3 regions of the Kitasatospora sp. GP30 genome follow, and region 3 is predicted to be linked to each of the others. Evidence: riboswitches for the same ligand, from Rfam matches in the RefSeq annotation. Region 3 holds a riboswitch; each other region holds the start of a gene.
The links. A riboswitch is a leader RNA that binds a small molecule or an ion and turns the genes downstream of it on or off. The one in region 3 is predicted to bind cyclic di-AMP.
Positions count from the first base shown of each region.

Region 1 (6,788 bases), on a different contig from region 3:
TGGGCCTCGGCGGCCTGCTCAAGCTCTGGCCGCTGGTCGCCCTGGCCGGCACCCCGCGCGGGCGCCGCACCACCCGCTCCTGGACCGGCGCACTGGCCGCACTCTCCTCGCTGGCCTTCCTGCTCGCCGCCGGCATGAACGGTGCCTTCCAGTTCCTCACCTTCCAGGCCAACCGCGGCATCGAGGTGGAGTCGGTGGGCGCGCTGCCGATCCACTTCGCGCGGCTGTTCGGCGCCTGGCACGGCCAGGTGCAGATGAACTACGGCTCGGTGGAGATGCTCGGCCCCTGGGTCAGCGTCATCTCCAAGGTCGCGCTGGCCGGCACCGCGGTCGGCTTCGGCTGGCTGCTCTACTGGCGGCTGCGGGCCCGCCGCTGGCAGGCGGCCACCACCTACGACGCCGCGCTGGCCGCGCTGCTGATCTTCACCGCGACCAGCCGGGTGATCAGCCCGCAGTACATGGTGTGGCTGGTCGGCCTGGCCGCGGTCTGCCTGACCGTGCGCGGCACCAGCCAGCGCCCGGTGGCCGTCATGATCCTGATCACCACGCTGCTGACCACCCTGGAGTTCCCGCTGAACTTCGGCGACACGGTGAACAGCCACCCGCTGGGCGTGGCCACCATCACCGCGCGCAACCTGCTGCTGGTCGCCGCCACCGTGGTCTCCTGCCGCCGCCTCTGGCTCAGCACCCGGGGCGATCGGCCCGAGCCGACCGCGGTCACCTCGGTGCTTCCCGGCCCCGAGCAGTCCTCCTACCCGGTGCGCCCGGGCATCGCCTACGAGCAGAGCCTGCTGGACGACTGACCGCCGGGGCCACCTCAGGCCTGCGGCGACAGCTGCCGCTCCACCTCGCCGATCCAGTCACGGGTGAACTGCGCCAGCCCGTAGCCCAGTTGCCGCTGGAACACCTGGTCGAGCCGCTGGTCCCGCACCGCGCCCGGCCCGGCCGCGCCCACCGCGCGGTAGAGGTCGACCAGCGCCGGTCGGCCGTGCCGCCGGGCGATCAGGTCGCAGGCCAGCCAGGCGAGCTCATAGGCCTGCGCTATGCCCTGGGCGCCGGCCGTGAAGTCGCTGTCCGCGGGCAGCGCGGTGGGCAGCTTGCCGGCCGCCACGTCCTGGGTCAGCTCGGGCGCGATCTGCCGGGCGGTGCGGCCGGTGGTCAGGTAGGCGGTCCAGTCCGCCACCCCCTCGGAGAGCCAGAGCGGGGTCCAGGGGTGGGTGTCGCCGCGGGTCGCCACATGGGTGGTCTCATGGGTGATCACCACCTGCTTGCCGACCTCACTGAGCTGCCGGAAGGCGTCCGGATTGACCATCACCCGGTCGGCGGGGGTGTGCAGCGGCGCACCGGCCGCCGCGCTGGTCACCGCGGCTATGTCCTGGTAGGAGCCCGGGTCGACCCCCAGCAGCCGGGCGAACTGCGGCTCGCTGCCGGGCAGTTGCAGCACCAGCCGCTGCGCCCAGCCAGTCCCCCAGACGGCGCTGACGGCCGGCACCGCGCGGTCGCCGATCGCCGCCAGCGCGCCGAGCTCGGCCGGCCCGGCGGGGCCGAGCACCAGGCAGTGCGCCCCGCGCACCGGGTCGGGCGCGCCCAGGTCCCAGGGCGCCGCGGCCGCGTCCGGGGCCACGCCCTCTCCCGTCACCGCCGCGCCGGCCAGGGTGAGCCGGCGCTGCAGCACCGCGGGGTAGTCGTCGTAGCCGAGCAGCCGGTACCGCAGCTCGGCGGTGACCGTGCCGGCGTCCCAGCCGACCGGCCGGTAGTCGAGCTCGGCCAGCGGCAGCGCGGCCAGCTCGCCGGTCCGCAGCCGGTCGGCGCGGCGGGCGAGCAGCGCGGTCAGCCGGTCGGCGGCGAGCCGGCCGTCCGTCGACCGCCGGTCGGTGCCCGGCGCGGCGGTCGCCGGCAGCGAGAGCTGGGTGAGCGCCCCCGCCACCAGCAGCAGCGCGGTACGCCGCGACACCCCGGTGCCACTGGCCGCGCCGGGGTGTGCCGCGCTCTTCAGCGGCAGCCTCTCGACGGCGCTCAGACCCGCACCACCGCCGCGACCGGCATCGCCGAGACACTCTCGTACCGCACCTGGGCTCCGGGGTGCGGGGCATGGATCACCGTGCCACCGCCGACGTACATGCCGACGTGGTGCATGTCCTTGAAGAAGATCACCAAGTCTCCCGGTTGCGCCTCGGCCAGGCTGATCCGCCGCCCCCCGAACGCCTGCGCCTGGGAGGTGCGCGGCAGGGTCACTCCGGCCTGCCGCCAGGCCCAGTACATCAGACCGGAGCAGTCGAAGGCATCGGGCCCGGTGGCTCCGTAGACGTAGGGCGACCCGAGCTTGCCCAGCGCGGCGGCCAGCGCGATGCCGGCGCGGTCCGAGGAGGGCGGCGCACTGCCCAGGTCGAGCCGGTCGGTGCCGCGGGTGGCGCGCTGCTCGGCCTCCCGCTCGTCCTGTGCGGCCAGCTGCGCCCGGTCGTCGGCGGTCAGGGTGCCGAGCAGGGCCTGGGCGCTCTTCAGCCGGTCCTGCAGCTGCTGCCTGCTCTGCGCCAGCGTGCTGCGGACCGCCTCCAGCTGGGCCAGCCGGGCGGTCGCCTCGGCGCGGCGCTGGTCCAGGGCGCGCTGCTGCTGCTGGAGCGTGCGCAGCGAGTCGGCCCGCTGCTCACCCGCCTGACCGAGGCTGCGGGCCTCGGCCAGGTAGCGGGTCGGGTCGCCGGAGAGCATCAGCTGCACGGCCGGGTCCATCCCGCCGGAGCGGTACTGGGCGGCGGCGATCTCGGCGAGCGCGGTGCGGGTCTCGGTGACCGCCTCCTGGTCCCGGGCCACCGCCGTCTGCAGCTCGGTCGCTTCGCGCTGCAGCCGCTTGGCATCGTCCTCGGCGGCGGTGGAGCGCTCCGACGCCTGCTCGGCCTCCGTGTAGAGCTGGTCGACCTGCGCCTTGACGCCGGCCCGGTCCGGTCCGGGGCCGCCGGGCGCCGCCTGCGCCGCGCCGCCCGCCGCTATCGCCAGCGCCGTGGTCGCGGCGGCGGTGACCGCCAGCACTCGGGAGAGCCGACGCTCGGCGCCCTGCTGGGGAGTGCGGCCCGGGAGCACCGGGCGTTGCGGCATCGTCATGGGCTGACGACTCCAATCGGCGGCGGAACAGATCCGCGCCGACGTTAGCGAGTCGGGACGGACGAGTCCAAACCCCCGCCGATACGAATATTTGACCAAGAATCGGACATTCAGCCGAAAGAGCCCGGCCCCCGAAGCGGGGACCGGGCTCTTTCCTGACGAACCGTCAGGGACGCGTCAGACGCGGATGATGGCCGCGATCGGCATCACCGTGGCGTTCTCGTAGTGCACGACCGCGCCGGTGTGCGGGGCGTGGATGATCTGCCCGCCACCCACGTACATGCCGACGTGGTGCTCGTCGGCGAAGTAGATGATCAGGTCGCCGGGCTGCGCGTTGGCGATGTCCGTGCCCACGTTGGTGCCGATCGTGGCCTGCTCCTCGGAGGTGCGCGGCAGCGAGACGCCGGCCTTCGCGTAGGCCCACTGCATCAGGCCCGAGCAGTCGAACGAGGACGGACCGGCGGCACCGTAGACGTACGGCGAGCCCAGCGCGGACTCGGCGGCGGCGATCGCGGCCTGCGCGTGCGAGCCGGCCGGGATGCTGCTCAGGTCGGTGCGGGAGCTGCCGCGGGAGGCGGCGTCCTGCTGGCTCGCCTGGTCCTGGGCCTTGGCGGCGGCGGCCTTGGCAGCGGCGGCGGCCTGGGCCTCCTGCGCGGCGATGGCCTGCTTCTGCTGCTCGGTCAGCGAGTTGAGCAGGTCCTGGGCGGCCTTCAGCTTGGCCTGGGCGTCATCCTTGGCGGACTTCAGCTGGGCGGTGGTGGAGTCCAGCTCGGCCAGCTTGCCGCTCGCGTCGGCCTTGTCCTGGTCGAGCTTGCGCTGCTCCTGCTGGAGCTCCTTCAGCGTCTCACCCTGGCTGGTGTTCAGCTGGTTGATCGAGCCGGCCTGATTGAGGAAGCTGTCCGGATTCGCGTTCAGCATCAGCTGAACCGTCGGGGATATCCCGTCGTTGGCGTACTGGTCGGCGGCCACACCGGCCAGGCCGTTCTGCAGGTTGGTCACCTGGTCCTGCTGCCGGGCCACCTGGTCCTGCAGGTCGCTGACCTGCTTCTGCAGCGTCTGCTGCTTGGACTGGGCCGTCATGTAGGCCTGGTTGGCCGCCTCGGCCTTCTGGTTGAGGTCGTCGACCTGGGTCTTCACCTGGTCCAGCGTCGGCGCCGGGTCGGCGTGCGCGCTGGTCTGGGTGGACAGGGCGACGGCGGTCGCCGCAGCAGCGGTCAGGATCGACGCGCGAGTTCGGCCGACGGGCTTGGGACGACGGTGGGACGCCACGAATCCTTCTTCCTCGGGCCGCCTACCGGGTGAGCTGACGGGTTCGGGCCGGAAGCATGCCCTACGACGCCTCACCGGCCCGCGGGCCGACCTGGCGCCGATTCACCCCGGAGGAACATGTGGTTCCCCGGCTCCGGTCCACAGCACCCCCGCAGGGACTCCCCTCGGGCCGTCAACTGCCCGGGCTGCTTTCCGAACTCGGCGGGACCTCCGCTGCCACCCGGGTCGGGTGATCGCCATCGCATCGGTCTGGAGCCGACCCTAGTAACAGGTCCGTGATGTGTTCAAATCCTTGTCGGAATTACTTACGAACTTTGACTGTCCGTGATAAGCGCATCACCCAGTGGTGACCAAGACGCAGACGAACAGGTGTCCCAGCTCACAGCACGGACCACGCGGGCCCGGACCCGCGCTGACCGACCCTCAGCAGGAGGGCCGGCCAGACGGATCGACGGGGAGTCAGCGGGTCGGATCAGACCCGGCGGATGGTCTTGATCGGGCCGATCGAGGCAGCGTCGGCGATCCGCACCACGTCACCGGTGTGCGGGGCGTGCACCACCTTGCCGTTGCCGATGTACATCCCGACGTGGTGCGCGTCGGCACCGTAGATCACCAGGTCGCCGGGCTGCGCGTCGGCCAGGCTGGGCACGGCGGTGCCGACCGTGGCCTGCTCCTGCGAGGTGCGCGGCAGCGAGACGCCGGCCTGCGCGTAGGACCACTCCATCAGGCCCGAGCAGTCGAAGGTGGTCGGGCCGGTGGCGCCCCAGACGTAGTAGTCGCCCAGCCGGGTCAGCGCCTGCTGCACCGCGCTGCCCGCGTAACCGCCGGCCTGCGGCAGGCCGATCGGCGTGCGGACGTCGCTGCGCGAGGCGTGGTCGCCGGCGGTGACCGCCGCCCGGTCGGCCGCGCTCAGCGAGGCCAGCAGCTGCTGCGCCGCCGCCAACTTGCCCTGCACATCGGTCTTGGCCGCGTTCAGCTCCTGGGTCGAGCGGTCCAGCTCGGCCAGCGTGTCGGCGGCTTCCTTCTTCTCCTGGTCCAGCTTGCGCTGCTGGTCCATGAGCGACTTCAGCGCGTCGGTCTCGGAGGTGGTGGCCATCTGCATGCTGGCCGTCTGGTCCAGGTAGGTCTGCGGGTTGGAGTTGAGCATCACCTGGACCGCGGGGTCGATCCCGCCGCTGCGGTACTGGTCGCCGGCCACCGCCGCCAGGCCGGACTCCAGGTCCGTCACCTGCTGCTGGGTGCGGGCCACCTGGTCCTGCAGCTGGGTGGCCTGCTGGCGCAGCTGGGTGGCGCGCTCGTTGGCCCCGTCGTACTTCTCGGACGCCGCCTCGACCTGCTGGTTCAGCCCGTCGATCTGCGTCTTGACGTCGTCCACCGACGGCTTGGGGTCGGCCCAGGCGCCGGGCTGCGCGGAGAGGGCGACCGCCGTCGCCGCAGCGGCGGTGAACACGTAGACCCGCGCACGACTCGGCTGCTTGGGACGGCGGTGGGACGCCACTGGACCGCTCCTTCTTCTGCCGACCGCCTACCTGATCGGGTGAGTGGCCGGAAAAATAGGTTTGACGCCGGACCCTACTGAACATCAGAACCCTGCGCTACTCCCCCGGCCGCGAACCACCTTCGGTCGAACGGCCTTTACCGGGCCTTCACCGGCGCTCGACTGGCGACGGTCGAACCGGCGGTAGGCGCACAGCGGCTCAGCTGCGCGCCAAGCGGTTGAGCAGCAGGACCGACGAGACGGGGCGCGCGCCGGCCTTCCGCACGCCGTCGGCCACCTCGCGGTCGGCCGAGACCACCACTACCGGACGGCCCTGCGGCTCGGCCCGGACCAGCTGGCGGATCAGCTCGTCCGCGGTCTGCCCGGTCCGGCTGAACCGCACCCGCACCCCGCGCGGCGGCGCCATGATCACCGGCACGTCCAGGTCCTGCCCGTCGAAGACGCAGGTCACCTCGGCCTGGGTGCGCTGCGCCAGCATCGCCAGGCCGCCGAGCAGCCGCAGCCGCTGCTGCTCCAGCGGCAGCGTCGGGTAGCCGGTTTTGGTCACGTTGTAGCCGTCCACCACCAGGTGGACCTGAGGAATCGCCAGCAGCTGGTCCAGCAGCGCCGGATCGTCCTCGGCCAGCCCGCGCCGGGCCACATCGTGCGGCGAGGCGGTGCCCGGCACCACCGCGTCCACCAGGTCGGCCGGATGCAGCTGGGTGACCGGGAGCGCCAGCTCGCGCTGCAACCCCTGAGCCGACTGCAGCACCGTGTCCAGCAGCAGCCGCAGTCGCATGTCGGCCACGCTGCGCCCCTCCCGGGCCGACCGGCGGCCGGACTCCAGGGTGCTCTCCAGCTCGGCCACCCGGTGGCGCAGCCGGCGGTTCTCGCTCTCCAGGCCGGTCCGCTCGGTGGCGGCCACCGCCTTGGCGCTGTCCAGCTC
Region 1 covers NZ_JARZAH010000002.1:467,244-474,031, reverse strand. Annotated here, with positions in the region: gene P3T35_RS05475 (glycosyltransferase 87 family protein) at 1-803, shown strand, start outside; gene P3T35_RS05470 (hypothetical protein) at 818-1,954, opposite strand; gene P3T35_RS05465 (C40 family peptidase) at 2,017-3,096, opposite strand; gene P3T35_RS05460 (NlpC/P60 family protein) at 3,274-4,365, opposite strand; cyclic di-AMP (ydaO/yuaA leader) riboswitch at 4,369-4,521, opposite strand; gene P3T35_RS05455 (NlpC/P60 family protein) at 4,838-5,863, opposite strand; gene P3T35_RS05450 (NYN domain-containing protein) at 6,063-6,788, opposite strand, start outside.
Region 1: it holds a riboswitch for cyclic di-AMP, as region 3 does, so the genes downstream of both, P3T35_RS05460 (NlpC/P60 family protein) here and P3T35_RS34690 (M23 family metallopeptidase) in region 3, are expected to answer to the same signal.

Region 2 (6,788 bases), on a different contig from region 3:
GGGACGGGATGAACGCGGCCATGCCGCCGATCGCGTGGGCGCCGCGCCGGTGGCAGGTGCGCACCAGCAGGCGGGTGTAGGCGGCCATGAACGGCGAGGTCATGCCCACGGTGTTGCGGTCCGGCAGGATGAAGTGCTCGCCGGCGTCGCGGAAGTTCTTGACGATCGAGAACAGGTAGTCCCACCGGCCGGCGTTCAACCCGGCGGCGTGGTCGCGCAGTTCGTAGAGGATCTCGTCCATCTCGAAGGCGGCCGTGATGGTCTCGATCAGCACGGTGGCCCGGATGGTGCCGTGCGGGATGCCGAGTTCGCGCTGGGCGTGGGTGAAGACGTCGTCCCAGAGCCGGGCCTCCAGGCGGCTCTCGGTCTTCGGCAGGTAGAAGTACGGCCCGGAGTTGGGGTCGGTCTCGCCCTTGGCCAGCAGCCGCCGGGCGTTGTGGAAGAAGTAGAGGCCGAAGTCGAAGAGGGCGCCGGACACCGGGGTGCCGTCGACCAGCAGGTGGCGCTCGTCCAGGTGCCAGCCGCGCGGCCGGACCACCACGGTGGCCAACTGGTCGGCGGGCAACAGCTTGTACTCCTTGCCCTGCGGGGAGGTGAAGTCGATCCGGCCCTCGAAGGCGTCGATCAGGTTGAGCTGACCGGAGACCAGGGCCTCCCAGGTCGGCGAGGTGGCGTCCTCGAAGTCGGCGAGCCAGACCTTGGCGCCGGAGTTGAGGGCGTTGATCACCATCTTGCGGTCGGTCGGGCCGGTGATCTCCACCCGGCGGTCCTGGAGCGCCCGCGGCACCGGGGCCACCGTCCAGTCTCCGGCCCGGATGTCGGCGGTCTCGGGGAGGAAGTCGAGGGAGCCGGTCCGGGCGATCTCGGCCCGGCGCTGCCGGCGCCCGGCCAGCAGCTCCTGCCGGCGTGGTTCGAAGGCCCGATGGAGGCCGGCGATGAAGGCGCGGGCCTCCTCGGTGAGCACCTCCTCCGCGCGGGGGACCCGTGGGCCGGCGACAGTGACGACCGGAGCCTGGTCGATAGCCATGGCAGGACACTCCTTGAACGGCGATTCTGTAAGGTGGAGACTAGTTTCCGCGATACAGAATTTCAACGGTTTGTTGACGGATCGCCAGACTCCCCCAGCCCAGATCCCCGAGAGTTGAGGACTCAAGCCGTGCCCAGCAGCTCAGCACCCGACCGCGCCGGCGGCGGCGTCCAGTCCGTCGAGCGCGCCTTCCAGCTGCTGGAGGCGCTCGCCGACACCGGCGGCATCGCCACCCTGAGCGAACTCTCCAACAGCTCCGGACTGCCGATGCCGACCATCCACCGCCTGGTACGTACCCTCGCGCAGCAGGGGTATGTCCGGCAGGACAGCGCGCGCCGCTACACCCTGGGCCCGCGGCTGATCCGGCTCGGCGAGACCGCGGGCCGGCTGCTCGGCAGCTGGGCCCGGCCGTATCTGGCCGAGCTCATGGAGGCCACCGGCGAGACCGCCAACCTGGCCGTGCTGGAAGGCGGCGAGGTGGTCTACGTCGGACAGGTGCAGTCGCGCCGATCAATGCGGATGTTCACCGAGGTCGGCCGCCGGGTGCAGCCGCACTGCACCGGGGTGGGCAAGGCGCTGCTCGCCCAGCTGCCCGAGACGGAGGCCCGCACCGTGCTCGGCAGCCAACCGCTGCCCGCGCACACCGAGTTCACCGTCACCGACCGGGACGAGCTGTTCGCGCAGCTGGCCCAGGCCCGCGAGGTCGGCTATGTGATCGACGACCAGGAGCAGGAGATCGGGGTGCGCTGCATCGCGGTGGCGGTGCCGGGCGCGCCGACTCCGACGGCGCTGTCGGTGTCCGGTCCGGAGGCCAGGATCCGGGCGCTGGAGGAGCAGAGCGGGGGCGAGCCACTGGTCAGCGTGATGCAGGGAATCGCCGAACGCCTCGGCAGCGTGCTCGCGCCCTGACGCTTCGAATAGTCGTGGTGGCCTAGAGTGACGCCATGCGCTCGCTGCTCGTGCCCCTGCTCAGCGCCGCCGTGCTGGCCGGCCACCCCGCCGATCTCATGGTGGTGCCGCTCGACCCGGATCCGGCCCCGCCCGGCGGCACCACCACGGTTCGCGCCCTCCTGGCCAACAACGGGCCCGATGTAGCCGGGAAGTTCACCGTGACGGTCCGGCTGCCCGCCCGGACCCATGCCGTCGGGCCGTACTTCCCGACCGACTGCACCCCCGACCTCCTTGGCACCGTGGTCCGTTGCAGCTTCCCGGCCGGGCTCGGGGCGCTGCGGTCGGCGACCGCGCTGGTGCCGATCCGGATTTCCGACGGCGCGTCAGGAACCCTCACCGGCGGGCGGGTTGAGGTGCAGAGCGCGAACGACCCGGACCACTCGAACGACACGGGGTCGTTCGTGGTCCGGGTCGTCCGGTAACCGGCCGGCGTCAGCGGTAGACGCGCACGTAGTCGGCCGCCATGGTGATCGGGGTCGAAGTCGACGGCGCGGGGTGGTACTTGCCCGCACTGACGGACAGGTCCAGGATCAGGCTGGCCGACCAGTTCTGGCCGACGCCCTTGCCGTCGGAGAAGACCTTGACGCCGTTGACGTACCAGTCGACCGAGTTGGCGCCGTAGTAGGTGCCGACGGTCACCCACGCGCCCGGCTTGATCGCGTTGGCGTCCCTGAACCCCATGTAGGCGGTGTTGACGTGGTTGGTCAGCTCCAGCACGTTCGGGTTGTCGGGGTGGTACTCGAAGGAGTCGATCTCACCGTGGCTGGTCCCCAGCGCGGTGTTGCCGTTCTCCCAGGTCCAGAACGACGCCCAGGCGCCCTGCTGGGTCGGCAGCTGCACCCGGGTCTCGGCGTAGTCGCCGGTGTGCACCTGGAAGTTCTGCGGGGACTTCTGGGTGGTGAGCAGACCGGTGTTCCAGGCCTTGTCGCCGTTCTCCAGGACCTTGGTGCTGGGCGTGGCGGTGAAGGTGGCGTCGCCGTTGGCGATGGTGACCGCGGACGGGTCGAGCCAGTCGAGCTTGTTGTCGTTGGGGTTGTGGGTGCCGTAGTGGTAGGCGCCGCTGGTGGTGTCGTTCCAGCGGTTGGTGTCCACGCTGCTGCCGTTGAACTCGTCCGACCAGGCCAGCGACTTGCCGGCGATCGGCGAGGCCGGGGCCGAGGGGGACGGAGGCGTGGACGGGACGGGAGTGGGGGCCGGGGTGGGCGTGGAGCCGGGCGCCGGGGCCGGCGCGGGCTTGGGCGCCGGGGCCGGGGCCGGGGTCGGCGCGGGCTTGGGCGCCGGGGTCGGCGTCGGCTTGGGTGCGGGAGTCGGGGCCGGCGCGGGCTTGGGCGCCGGGGTCGGCGCCGGGGCGGTCTTGGCAACGGTGAGCTGCTTGCTCGCCAGGTTGTGCCAGGCACCGGCCTGGTCCTGGTAGTAGCCGAAGACGGTGTAGCTGCCGATCGGGAAGCTGCGGGCGCCGGTGGTCATCGAGACCCCGCCCGGGCAGAGCTGCACATTGCTGTGCGAGCCGGGGAAGTCGAGGTTGTGGCCGGCCGCGTCGCGCACGCCGACGCCGAGCTTCTTCACGGTGAAGCAGGAGCTGGAGTGCACGGTCAGGTCGGCGGTGACGTTGGCGTTGGTGGCGGCGCTGGTCGGGGTCAGGCGGTCCTGGGTGACGGTCGGCGCGGCGGCAGGGCTGGCCCAGGCGTTGACCTGGCCGACCATCGGCACGGCGAGCAGACCCAGGGCGCCGGCGACGATGCCGAGGCGGGCTGGGGTGGCGGCAGGGATCACGGCAGTTCCTCGTGCGACGCCTGCGGAGTTAGCTGTCGGGTTCGGGCCGCACTGTGCCCGGCCGTCGCTCGCGGGAGCGGACGGCCTCACCCCTAGCCGCGGCGCACCCCGCACACCACTTGGGCGTGCGAGCAGAGTCGCGGCACTACTGGGTCCCCCGCTCCTGCCCATGGCGATGCTGTGGTCACCGCCGTCGGGCAGGCAGGACTCGGCGTCCCGACGATGGATCCGCCGGAGTCGGCGAACGCGTGCAGGCTAGGCAGATGATGTGATCATTAACAATGTTTAAGAAGTGTCGCAAGGGTCACACCGACCCCTGCCGCCCCCGTCGGCGACGCCCACAAGTAGCCTGCGCAGCAGGCAAGTTACGTGGACATGAAGTCTTGCGCGACACCTTCCCAGGAAGCTCCCAGGACTCCAGACTGCTGCACATGCAGACTCTTCTACGCGCGTTGAAGTCGCGTACCGCGTCCGTGCTGACCGTCGGCCTGCTCACCCTGGCCCCCACCGTTCTCGTCGCCACCGACGCCCACGCCGATGTGAGCGGCAACATCTGCCAGAGCGCCCTCCCCCAGCAGGCCGACGACACTCTGAACGAGATCGCCAACGGCGGCCCGTTCCCGTACTCCCAGGACGGCGTGGTCTTCCAGAACCGCGAGGGCGTCCTGCCGGCCCAGTCCTACGGCTACTACCACGAGTACACCGTGGTCACCCCGGGCATCTCCACCCGCGGTGCCCGCAGAATCATCACCGGCGAGGGTGACCAGGAGGACTACTACACCTCCGACCACTACTCCACGTTCTACCTGATCGACTTCACCTGCTGATCACCTGCTGACCGGGCTACGGCACGGTCCAGCCCCTCCCGAGGCGGTTCGGGAGGGGCTGGACCGCTCGTACGGCCACCTGCTCGCGGTGTACACCCGGTCCCCCTGGCTCCGGCTACCTGCTCGCGGCGTACACACGGTTCACCGGACTCTCGGCGGCGAGCCTCCAGTGATGCAGCCCGGCGTCGTCGGCGAGGTGCCGCATGACATCCTCACCGGCGTGGTTGCCCAGTGCCGTCGGCCCCTGCTGGGCCAGCGCCGAGGGCAGGCAGACCGCGACGGAGGCAGCGGTCAGCGCCCGGCCGATCGGATTGGCGTTGGCCGTGACGTCCGCGGAGGCGTTGGGCTCGACGATCATGCAGCTCCCGCCGTCGGCCAGGACCTGCTCGGCGTGGCGCAGAGCCGCGCCCGGGTCGCCCATGTCGTGCAGGCAGTCGAAGAAGGTGATCAGGTCATATCCGCTGCCTGGGAAGTCCTGGGCCGTAGCCACCTGGAAGTCGACCCGTTCAGCGAGGCGCTGCTCGGCGGCGATCGCCCGCGCCGCCTCGATCGACGGCTGGTGGAAGTCGAAGCCGTGGAACCGCGACCGGGGATAGGCGCGCGCCATCAGCAGCGTCGAGTAGCCGTAGCCGCAGCCCACGTCGGCCACCCGGCCGCCGTTCCGCAGCTTCCGCTCGGTGCCGTTCATCGCCGGGATCCACTCCGGCACCAGTGCGCCCGCGTAACCGGGACGGAAGAACTTGGCGGTACCGGAGAACAGCGCGCTGCTGTGCTGCTCCCAACCGACCCCGCTCCCGGTGCGGAACGCCTCCAGCAGCGAGTCCTCGGTCGCGTACAGCGCCTGCAGGAGCGTGAAGAATCCGCCGGCATAGGTCGGGACCTCCGGGTAGGCGAGCACTGCGGCGTGCGCGTCCGGGAGCAGGTAGGTGTCGTTCGCCGCGTCGTACTCCACGTACTCCCCGGCCACCTGGGCGGCCAGCCACTCGCGCACGTAGCGCTCCTGGAGACCGGTCAGCTCCGCCAGCCGGGCGCTGGTCATCGGACCGGCGCCGGCCATCGCGGTGTAGAGCCCGAGCCGGTCGCCAAGCGCGGTGCAGAGCCCTGCGACGGCCGCCCCGGCATCCGTGACGACCCGCACCAGGAACTCCATCGCCTGGTCCTCCTCGGCGGAATTCATCGCGCCGCCCCTGGCGTCCTCGGCCACTGTGACCACCTCCTCGGCGCACCTCCAGTCCAGCAGACCCGTACCGCCCCGGCCATACGGAAGCTCCCGCAGGACTCCGGTAGGACTCCTGTAGGCGGCGGGGGCGGCTCGACGGATGTCCAGGCATGGACGAACGCATGTCCAGGCATGGACGTGTGTTCACGTGTGCCCGTGTTCAGGCATGCCTGTCCGGGTTCAGGTGTGCTGGAGCACCAGCTCGTCCTTGAGCGTCGCGCGGATCTGGTCGCGCAGCTCCTTGCTTTCCTGGTGTCCGTGCACCGAGACCGCGTGCTCGGCGGCGGCACGGACCACCTCTTCCTCCTCGCCGGTGATGCACAGCGTGCAGTTGCTCTCGCTGGGGAACTCTCGACAGTCGGCGACCTTGCGCATGGTGGACCTCCCGACCCGGCACGCCGCCGCACCCACCGGAGGGCCACCGGCTGGCCGGACGGCCGACGGGCCGCGGCACGCGCGTGTCGCGTCACCATTCTCCCTCCGCAGCGCCATTCCGATAGCGTGGGAGGAGTCCCACAACCGCGACTTTTTCCGACCGGAGAACTCCCCCGCCATGAGCGAGACCGCTGCCCTGCCCGCCTTCGCCGGGCGGACGTACCTCTTCCAGGTCGACAACGGAGCCGTCTTCCGCAACGCCTACTCGGCCGACGGCAAGCGACTGCACTGGGAGGGGCTGGGCGAGTCGGCCGGCCAGTGGGAGGACGTCGAGCTGAAGGTCGCCGAGGTCGCGCCGCAGATCTACTTCGTGAGCTGGACCGAGCAGACCGGGATCACGGTCAGCCATGTGATGGACCTGGGCGCGCTGACGGTGCGGGTGTTCTGGACCTTCGAGGGCGAGGGCGGCCGGGTCGGCGAACTGCACACCGGCACGCTGGAACCGGTCATCTGACTGACCGGGTCTTCCGACTGACCGTCAGCCCGGCTTGGCCAGGTGCTCGGAGAGCCAGCTGAGCGCCGTTGGCTCCAGGCGGGTCCAGGTCTCGAAGTTGTG
Region 2 covers NZ_JARZAH010000076.1:1,622-8,409, reverse strand. Annotated here, with positions in the region: gene aceB (malate synthase A) at 1-1,027, opposite strand, end outside; gene P3T35_RS39740 (IclR family transcriptional regulator) at 1,157-1,936, shown strand; gene P3T35_RS39735 (hypothetical protein) at 1,972-2,400, shown strand; gene P3T35_RS39730 (glycoside hydrolase family 16 protein) at 2,411-3,751, opposite strand; cyclic di-AMP (ydaO/yuaA leader) riboswitch at 3,754-3,887, opposite strand; gene P3T35_RS39725 (ribonuclease) at 4,183-4,578, shown strand; gene P3T35_RS39720 (class I SAM-dependent methyltransferase) at 4,694-5,755, opposite strand; gene P3T35_RS39715 (DUF1059 domain-containing protein) at 5,978-6,172, opposite strand; gene P3T35_RS39710 (phenolic acid decarboxylase) at 6,351-6,686, shown strand; gene P3T35_RS39705 (alpha/beta hydrolase-fold protein) at 6,711-6,788, opposite strand, start outside.
Region 2: it holds a riboswitch for cyclic di-AMP, as region 3 does, so the genes downstream of both, P3T35_RS39730 (glycoside hydrolase family 16 protein) here and P3T35_RS34690 (M23 family metallopeptidase) in region 3, are expected to answer to the same signal.

Region 3 (6,788 bases):
GCTTCGTCTCCCTGACCCGGAACGACACGGCGGGCGTGATCTTCCTGCGCCGGGGGCTGGAAGTCCTCCCGGCCGACTTCCGGGACCAGCGCGCGGCCGGCACGATCCTGGCCCTCACCGTCGCCGACCTCGACGCCGAGTACGCCCGACTCCAGTCCGAGGGCGCCCCGATCACCCTCCCGCTGCTCGCGGAGGAGTGGGGCGAGCGCCTCTTCCAGGTCACCGACCCCAACGGCGTGGTGATCGAACTGCTGGACCGGGCCGGGGCCGTGCAGTGAGCGGATGTGAGTCGGATCACCGGATCCGATGCGCCGCGAGCGATGATTTCCGGGTGAGGACGGGGTCTTCATTGCCGTAGGGCCGCAGACGAGGAGGCAGTGGGATGCGCGTGGTGGTCAGTGAGTTCATCAGCCTGGACGGGGTCGTGCAGGCGCCGGGTGGACCGCAGGAGGATGTGGACGGGGGGTTCGCGCACGGGGGCTGGTCCCATGCGTTCTTCGATCCCGAGGTGGTGGGCGGGGCGTTCGCGGCGGGGCTGGAGAAGGCTGAGGCGCTGCTGTTCGGGCGGCGGACCTGGCAGACCATGGCGGCGGCGTGGCCCGAGCGGGCCGGGGATCCGTTCGCGGACCGGATGAACTCGCTGCGCAAGTACGTGGTGACCGGCACGCTCGGCGATTCCGAGCTGACCTGGCACAACACCGTGCGGATCGACGCGGCGCGGGCCGTCGAGGAGATCCGCGCGCTGCGGGCGGCCGACGGCGGGGAGTTGGCGATGATGGGGAGCCCGACGCTGGTGCGGGCGCTGCTGGGCGAGGGCCTGGTGGACCAGTTGACGCTGATCCAGATGCCGGTGATCCTCGGCGGCGGCAAGACGATCTTCCCGGCGGACGGCGGCAAGCGGCGCTTCGAGCTGGTCTCGTCGGTCGCCGCCAAGACGGGGGCGGTCGTCAGCACCTACCGCCCGGCGCAGGAGGGCTAGGACGACCAGTCCGCCAGCAGCGCGCGGGCCGCGCCGCGCGAGACGTTGGTCAGCAGGTGGGTGGCCCAGGCGGCCAGGAGGAGCAACCCGATCCCGACCAGCGAGGCGCGGGTCACCTGCCAGAACGACGCGATGTAGTAAGCGTGGTGGACGTGGTGGGCGTCGGTGTAGTCGAAGAGCCGGTAGCCGGGCCAGCCCACGTAGGTCGGGAACACCCAGTTCCAGACCGGCAGCGTGGCCAGCGCCAGCCCGGTGCTCCACAGGGTGACGGCGACGCAGAAGCTGAACACCCGCCAGGGGAACATCAGCACCTGGTACCCGACCGCCCGCCACCCCGCGCCGTCCCGCAGCCGCGCGCCGACCCGCCCCCAGAAGCCGGCCCCCTCGGGCACGGCCACCGGGGCGGGCGCGGCCAGCGGCAGGCCCAGCTGCCGGTGCACCCGGTGGAGCTCCAGCCGGCCCAGGCCCCGGGCGCCGGCCAGCAGCAGGGCGAGCACCGGCAGGCCGACCACCGTGACCAGGGTGCCGGCGCCGATCGAGAACAGGGCGACCACCCAGGTGAAGCCGATGATCGCGGTGACCAGCGAGGTGCAGATGTAGCCGAGTTCGCGGAACGTCCGGTGGCCGTACGGGGCGCGCCGGGCCGACGGGGTAGTGGCCGTGGTCGCGAAGGTCGTCGTCGTCATGCCTCCACCCTGCCGGGGCGGGCGCCGCGCGGTAATGCGGCTGCCCGGCGAACCCGGGGTGGGGTTAACCCCCCGCTGCCCCGCCCACCGTGGTGCCGCCCGGGCTCCACTCGTGCTCCAGCAGCGAGTACTGCAGCGCGTCGTGCCACTCGCCGCGCAGGTGGAGGTCGTCGCGGATCCGGCCCTCCAGCTGGAAGCCGACCTTGCGCAGCACCCGGGCCGACGCGAGGTTGGCCGGATCCAGACGGGCGGCCAGCCGGTGCAGCCCGAGCTCGCCGAAGGCGAAGTCGCACAGCATCCGGGCGATCTCGGTGGCGTACCCGAGCCCCCAGGCGTCCCGCCGCAGCGCGTACCCGATGAACGCCGCGCGCTGCGCCTCGGTTCCCTCGATGCCGAGCACCGCGTTGCCGAGCGGCACGGCGTCCTCGCCGTCCTCGGTCAGGGTGGCGGCCATCCGGAAGACGGTGCGCGGCTGCTTCTCCGCCTCGTCCAGGTAGAGCGCGACCTGGTCGGCGCAGTCCTCCCGGTCGCGCGGCTCGAACGAGAGGTAGCGGGCGGTCTCCGGATCGCCGAAGATCGCGTGCAACGCGTCGATGTCGCGCGGCACATGGTGGAACTCACGGATGGTGAGCCGTGGCCCGGTGAGCAGGACGGGGTGCATGGCACGTACGGTAGTGCCCGCCGAAGCGGTTACCGTACCGGTCATGGACGACGAGAACCTGCGGCTGGCACCCCGGCCGCACACCGCTGAGCTGCTGCGTTGGGCTGCCGAGCAGGGTCTCGACCCAGTGCCGGAGGGTCCGCTGAACGCGGTCCTGGCGCTGCTCGAACTGGGTGACGCCCGGATGTACGACGGCTTCCCCGAGCTCACCTCCGCGCTGGTGCAGGAGCTGCTCTACGAGCGGATCCACCTGTATGTGCAGCCCGCCCCGGACGAGGACCCGCTGGCCTACGGCGCCGCCGTCCGACTGCTGATCGACCACCAGCGGGCGGCCCGGCGGTTGAACGCCAAGCGGCAGCAGCGGCTGCACGAGGAGGCCGAGTGGCAGGGCGAGCTGCTGGCCGGGCTGCTGCGCCAGCCGCACCTGCTGACCTGGCCCCGGCTGTACACCCTGCTGCTGCGCGCCGCCGGGGTGGACACCGCCGACGAGAACGCGGTGCGGGCCTGGCTGGACTGGTTCCGGGTGCTCGATCCGCACGACCGGATCGCGGTGCTCGCCGAACTCACGGAGCTGGAGCAGCCGGAGGGCGTGGACGGCTGGACCGAGGGCGTGCTGCTGTCGATCGGCATGGCCACCGACGGCGCCCGGCTGCTGGTGGAGGACCACCTGAAGCAGCGCAGCTACCGCAACCTGGCCGATCTGACCGCCCTTGGCCTCCCGATGCCCGCCGAACTGGCCGGCGACCTCCCCGAGTTCGAGGCGGCGGTGCAGGCCGAGGCGGTGCGGCTGCTCGGGCAGTGGACGGTTCCCGGGCTGCCGGAGCTGCTGCTGACGGAGTATCAGGACCTGGCGCCCGAGCCGGGCGCCGCCGAGGTGGACCAGTACATCGTCAAGCGCGGCCTGGTGGAGCTGCCGGACATCGGGCAGTGGGACGGCACCGCCGAAGGCGAGTGAGCTAGTCGGTGACCCCGTGCGCCTGCAGCCAGGCCAGCGCGTCGTCCGGGGCGCCGCCGCCCGGGCGGACCTCCAGGTGCAGGCGCGGGCCGGTGGCGCGGCTGCCGGTGGCGCCGACCTGGCCGAGCACGGCGCCCGGGGCCAGCTCCCCGCCGGTGGCGGAGATCGAGGCGAGGTGGCAGTACCAGAGCTCGGTGCCGTCCGGCAGGGTCTGGATCACCCGGTAGCCGTAGCGGCCGGACCAGCCGGCCGAGCTGACGGCGCCGGCGGTGATCGCGCGCACCGGCGTGTGGGCGGGCGCGGAGATCTCGACGCCGGTGCGCAGCTGCACCCAAGGGGTGGCGGCCGGGGTGTCGACGGTGTAGCCGGGCAGCGGGGAGACGGCGGCCGGCTGCTCGGCGGGTGCGGCCATGGCGGCTTCGGAGGCCTCGGCGGGAGCCGCCGGCTGCTCGGTGCGGGTGGCCTGCTCGGTGGCGGCCGCCTGCTGGGCGGCCCGCTTGGCGGCTGCCTCCTGCGCGGCGGCCAACCGGGCCGCCTCCTGCCGGGCGCTCTCCTGGTGGGCAGCGCCCTGGCCGGCCGTCAGCTGGTCGGCGTCCTCGCCGTCCTCGGCGCCCGGGGCGCCGTCGGCCTGCTGCTGGATGCGGGCGGCCAGCGCCAGCCCGGGGTCCGCCTGGTCGGGCGCGCTCACCGCGGGCGCGGCGCTCGTCGGGGCGGCGGCCGCGGCGGCGGTGGCGGTGAAGCCGGTGGCGCCGAGGGCGGCGGCCATCGCGGTGACTCCGAGCACCGGGGCGCTGGTGCGGGTCTGCTTGGGCAGCCGGTGGCGGGCGGTGTCGTCGGGCGCGTCGGGGTGGTCGAGCAGGCCGCTGTTGCCATGCGGGGTGTGCGTCAACGCCACGGGGGGCGCGCTCCTTTCCTTCCCTCGCGCCTACCGGGTTAGCTGACGGGTTCGGAGCGGAAGGTCTCCTACCGAGCGGCCCCGGCCGTGGCCGGGATCGCTCCGATTCACCCCAAGGAACGGTGGTTCCCCGGCTCCCGACCTGCGGTTGAGGCAGGCCTGCGGATTAGGCGACGCGCACGGTGCCGTCAGGGTACGGCGTTTCCGACCGCGCTGCGTTATCAAACGTTAATCCTAGGAGCTCCTGATTCCAAGCCGCCCCCGTGGGATTGACCGCCCCTCACGCTGAGTGCCGAACTGAGTACGCGTACTCAGGTGCCGCGCACCGGAGTTGGCGATCCTTCACACATGACTTCCTCGGTGCAGCCGCGTACCACGTCCGCCTACTACGTCCAGGCGATCCTCTCCTTCGCCCTTGCCGGCAGCGGACTCGCGATCGGCATCGCCTATCTGCCGGTCAGCGCATGGGTGCGCGCCTTCCTCGCGCTCGGCGCGCTCTACACCGTGACCTCGGCGTTCACCCTGGCCAAGGTGATCCGGGACCGCCAGCAGGAGGGCGAGGTGGTCAACCGGGTCGACCAGGCGCGCCTGGAGAAGCTGCTCGCCGAGCACGATCCGTTCCGGGTGGAGTCCTGATGCCACTGGCCGTCCAGGGGTTGACGGCTAAGGCTATTAGCCATAGCTTTGTGGGTGTCGGCAGCAGCCGGCACCCACCGATCCCGGTCAGGAGGCCCGCGCCATGAACGCCACGAACGCCACCAGCACCGCCCCGCAGACCCAGTACCTCCGACTCCCCGGCGGCACCCTCGCCTTCGACGACACTCCGGGCACCGGCGGCGGCGCCCCGGTGCTGCTGCTCCCCGGGATGCTCCAGGACCGGGCCCTGTTCCGGCACCTGCGCCCGCTGCTCGCCGCGGCCGGCCACCGGGTGATCACCATGGACCTGCGCGGCTGGGGCGAGTCCTCGATCGACTGGGACGACTACAGCCCGGCCTCGGCGGCCGCGGACGCCATCGCCCTCCTCGACCACCTGAAGATCGACAAGGCCGTGCTGGTCGGCCACTCCTACTGCGGTGCCAGCGTGGTCCGGGTCGCCGCCGACGCGCCGGAGCGGGTGGCCGGGATCGTGCTGATGAACGCCTTCATCGAGAAGGTCCCGGCCACCGCCTTCGAGAAGGCCATGGTCAAGACCCTCGGCTCGGCCGTGCTGGCCTTCCCCAAGGTCTGGGGCTACTACCTGAACAAGGTGGCCTACCCGGGCGGAGTGACCGAGGAGATCGCCGCCTACAACGCCGGCCTGGTCGCCGACCTGCGCACCCCGGGCCGCCGCAAGGCCACCCGCGGCCAGGTGTTCGGCGACTCGGCGCCGATCGGCTGGAGCACCGGGGTGAACGTCCCGACCCTGGTGGTGATGGGCAGCAAGGACCCCGACTTCCCCGACCCGGAGCTGGTGGCGGGCCGTCAGGTGGCCGCGCTGAACGGCCGTAAGGTGATGATCGACGGCGCCGGTCACTACCCGCAGGCCCAGTTCCCGCAGGCCACCGCCGACGCCCTGCTCCCGTTCCTGAAGGAGGTGGCCTGATGCCCCGTGCCGGACTCAACCCGGACGCCGTGGTCGACCACGCCCTGGCCCTGATCGACGAGGACGGGCCGGACGCCCTGACCCTGGCCGCCGTCGCCGCCAGGGCCGGGGTCGCCGCTCCCTCGCTCTACAAGCACGTGCCGGGCGGACTGGCCGGACTGCGCCGACTGATCGCCATCCGGGTCACCACCGACCTGGCCGGGGAACTGCGCCGGGCGATCGCCGGGCAGCACGGCGAGCCGGCGGTGACGGCGCTGATGCAGGCCTACCACTCCTACGCGATGACCTATCCGCTGCGGTACGCGGCGCTGCCGCAGGCGCCGCTGCCCGGCGACGAGCAGCTGATGGACGCGGCCACCCTGCTGGTCGGCACCATCTTCGAGATCCTCGCCGACTACGGCATCACCGACTCCGAGGCGGTGCACGCGGCCCGCTCGGTGCGCGCCATCGCCCACGGCTTCGCCTCGCTGAGCATCGCCGGGGCGTTCCGGCTGAGCGAGGACCTGGCCGAGACCCAGGACCGGCTGCTCACCCTGCTGACCGACGGCCTGCGCAACTGGCCGGGTGCGAAGAGCGACTGAGCGCCGGAGCAAAGGTGATTCTCACCCTGGTGTGATGGTCTGCGGATCGGATAGGACTTCGGATAGGACTAAAGTCCCTCTCACCCGTGGAGACCAGGAGGGGCCATGACCCAGCAGCCCGGCACGGCCGACGGCACCACCGCGGTCCCCGCCCAGCGGACCGCCCCGGCACCGCGGCCCGCCGCCCCCACCACCGCACCGGCCGCACCGGCGCAGCCCACCGGCTGGGCCGCCGTGCGCCGCGGGCTGGCCGTCATCCGCGGACTGCGCTCGCTCGCCACCGTGCCGGCCCGGCCGCAGCCGGGCTACGGCGAGGTGGACGGGCAGTAGGGCGCATGACGAAGGGGGCCGGGAACCCGCGCCCCGACCCCCTCGCTGACCTACTCGGCTACTGCTCGTTCTGGTCGAGGTCGTCCACCTTGAACGACCAGATGCCGCGGCCGTGAGTG
Region 3 covers NZ_JARZAH010000043.1:31,400-38,187, forward strand. Annotated here, with positions in the region: gene P3T35_RS34665 (VOC family protein) at 1-278, shown strand, start outside; gene P3T35_RS34670 (dihydrofolate reductase family protein) at 383-979, shown strand; gene P3T35_RS34675 (sensor domain-containing protein) at 976-1,665, opposite strand; gene P3T35_RS34680 (GNAT family protein) at 1,730-2,326, opposite strand; gene P3T35_RS34685 (hypothetical protein) at 2,370-3,281, shown strand; gene P3T35_RS34690 (M23 family metallopeptidase) at 3,283-4,176, opposite strand; cyclic di-AMP (ydaO/yuaA leader) riboswitch at 4,190-4,359, opposite strand; gene P3T35_RS34695 (YiaA/YiaB family inner membrane protein) at 4,525-4,812, shown strand; gene P3T35_RS34700 (alpha/beta hydrolase) at 4,916-5,758, shown strand; gene P3T35_RS34705 (TetR-like C-terminal domain-containing protein) at 5,758-6,339, shown strand; gene P3T35_RS34710 (hypothetical protein) at 6,445-6,669, shown strand; gene P3T35_RS34715 (glycosyl hydrolase) at 6,728-6,788, opposite strand, start outside.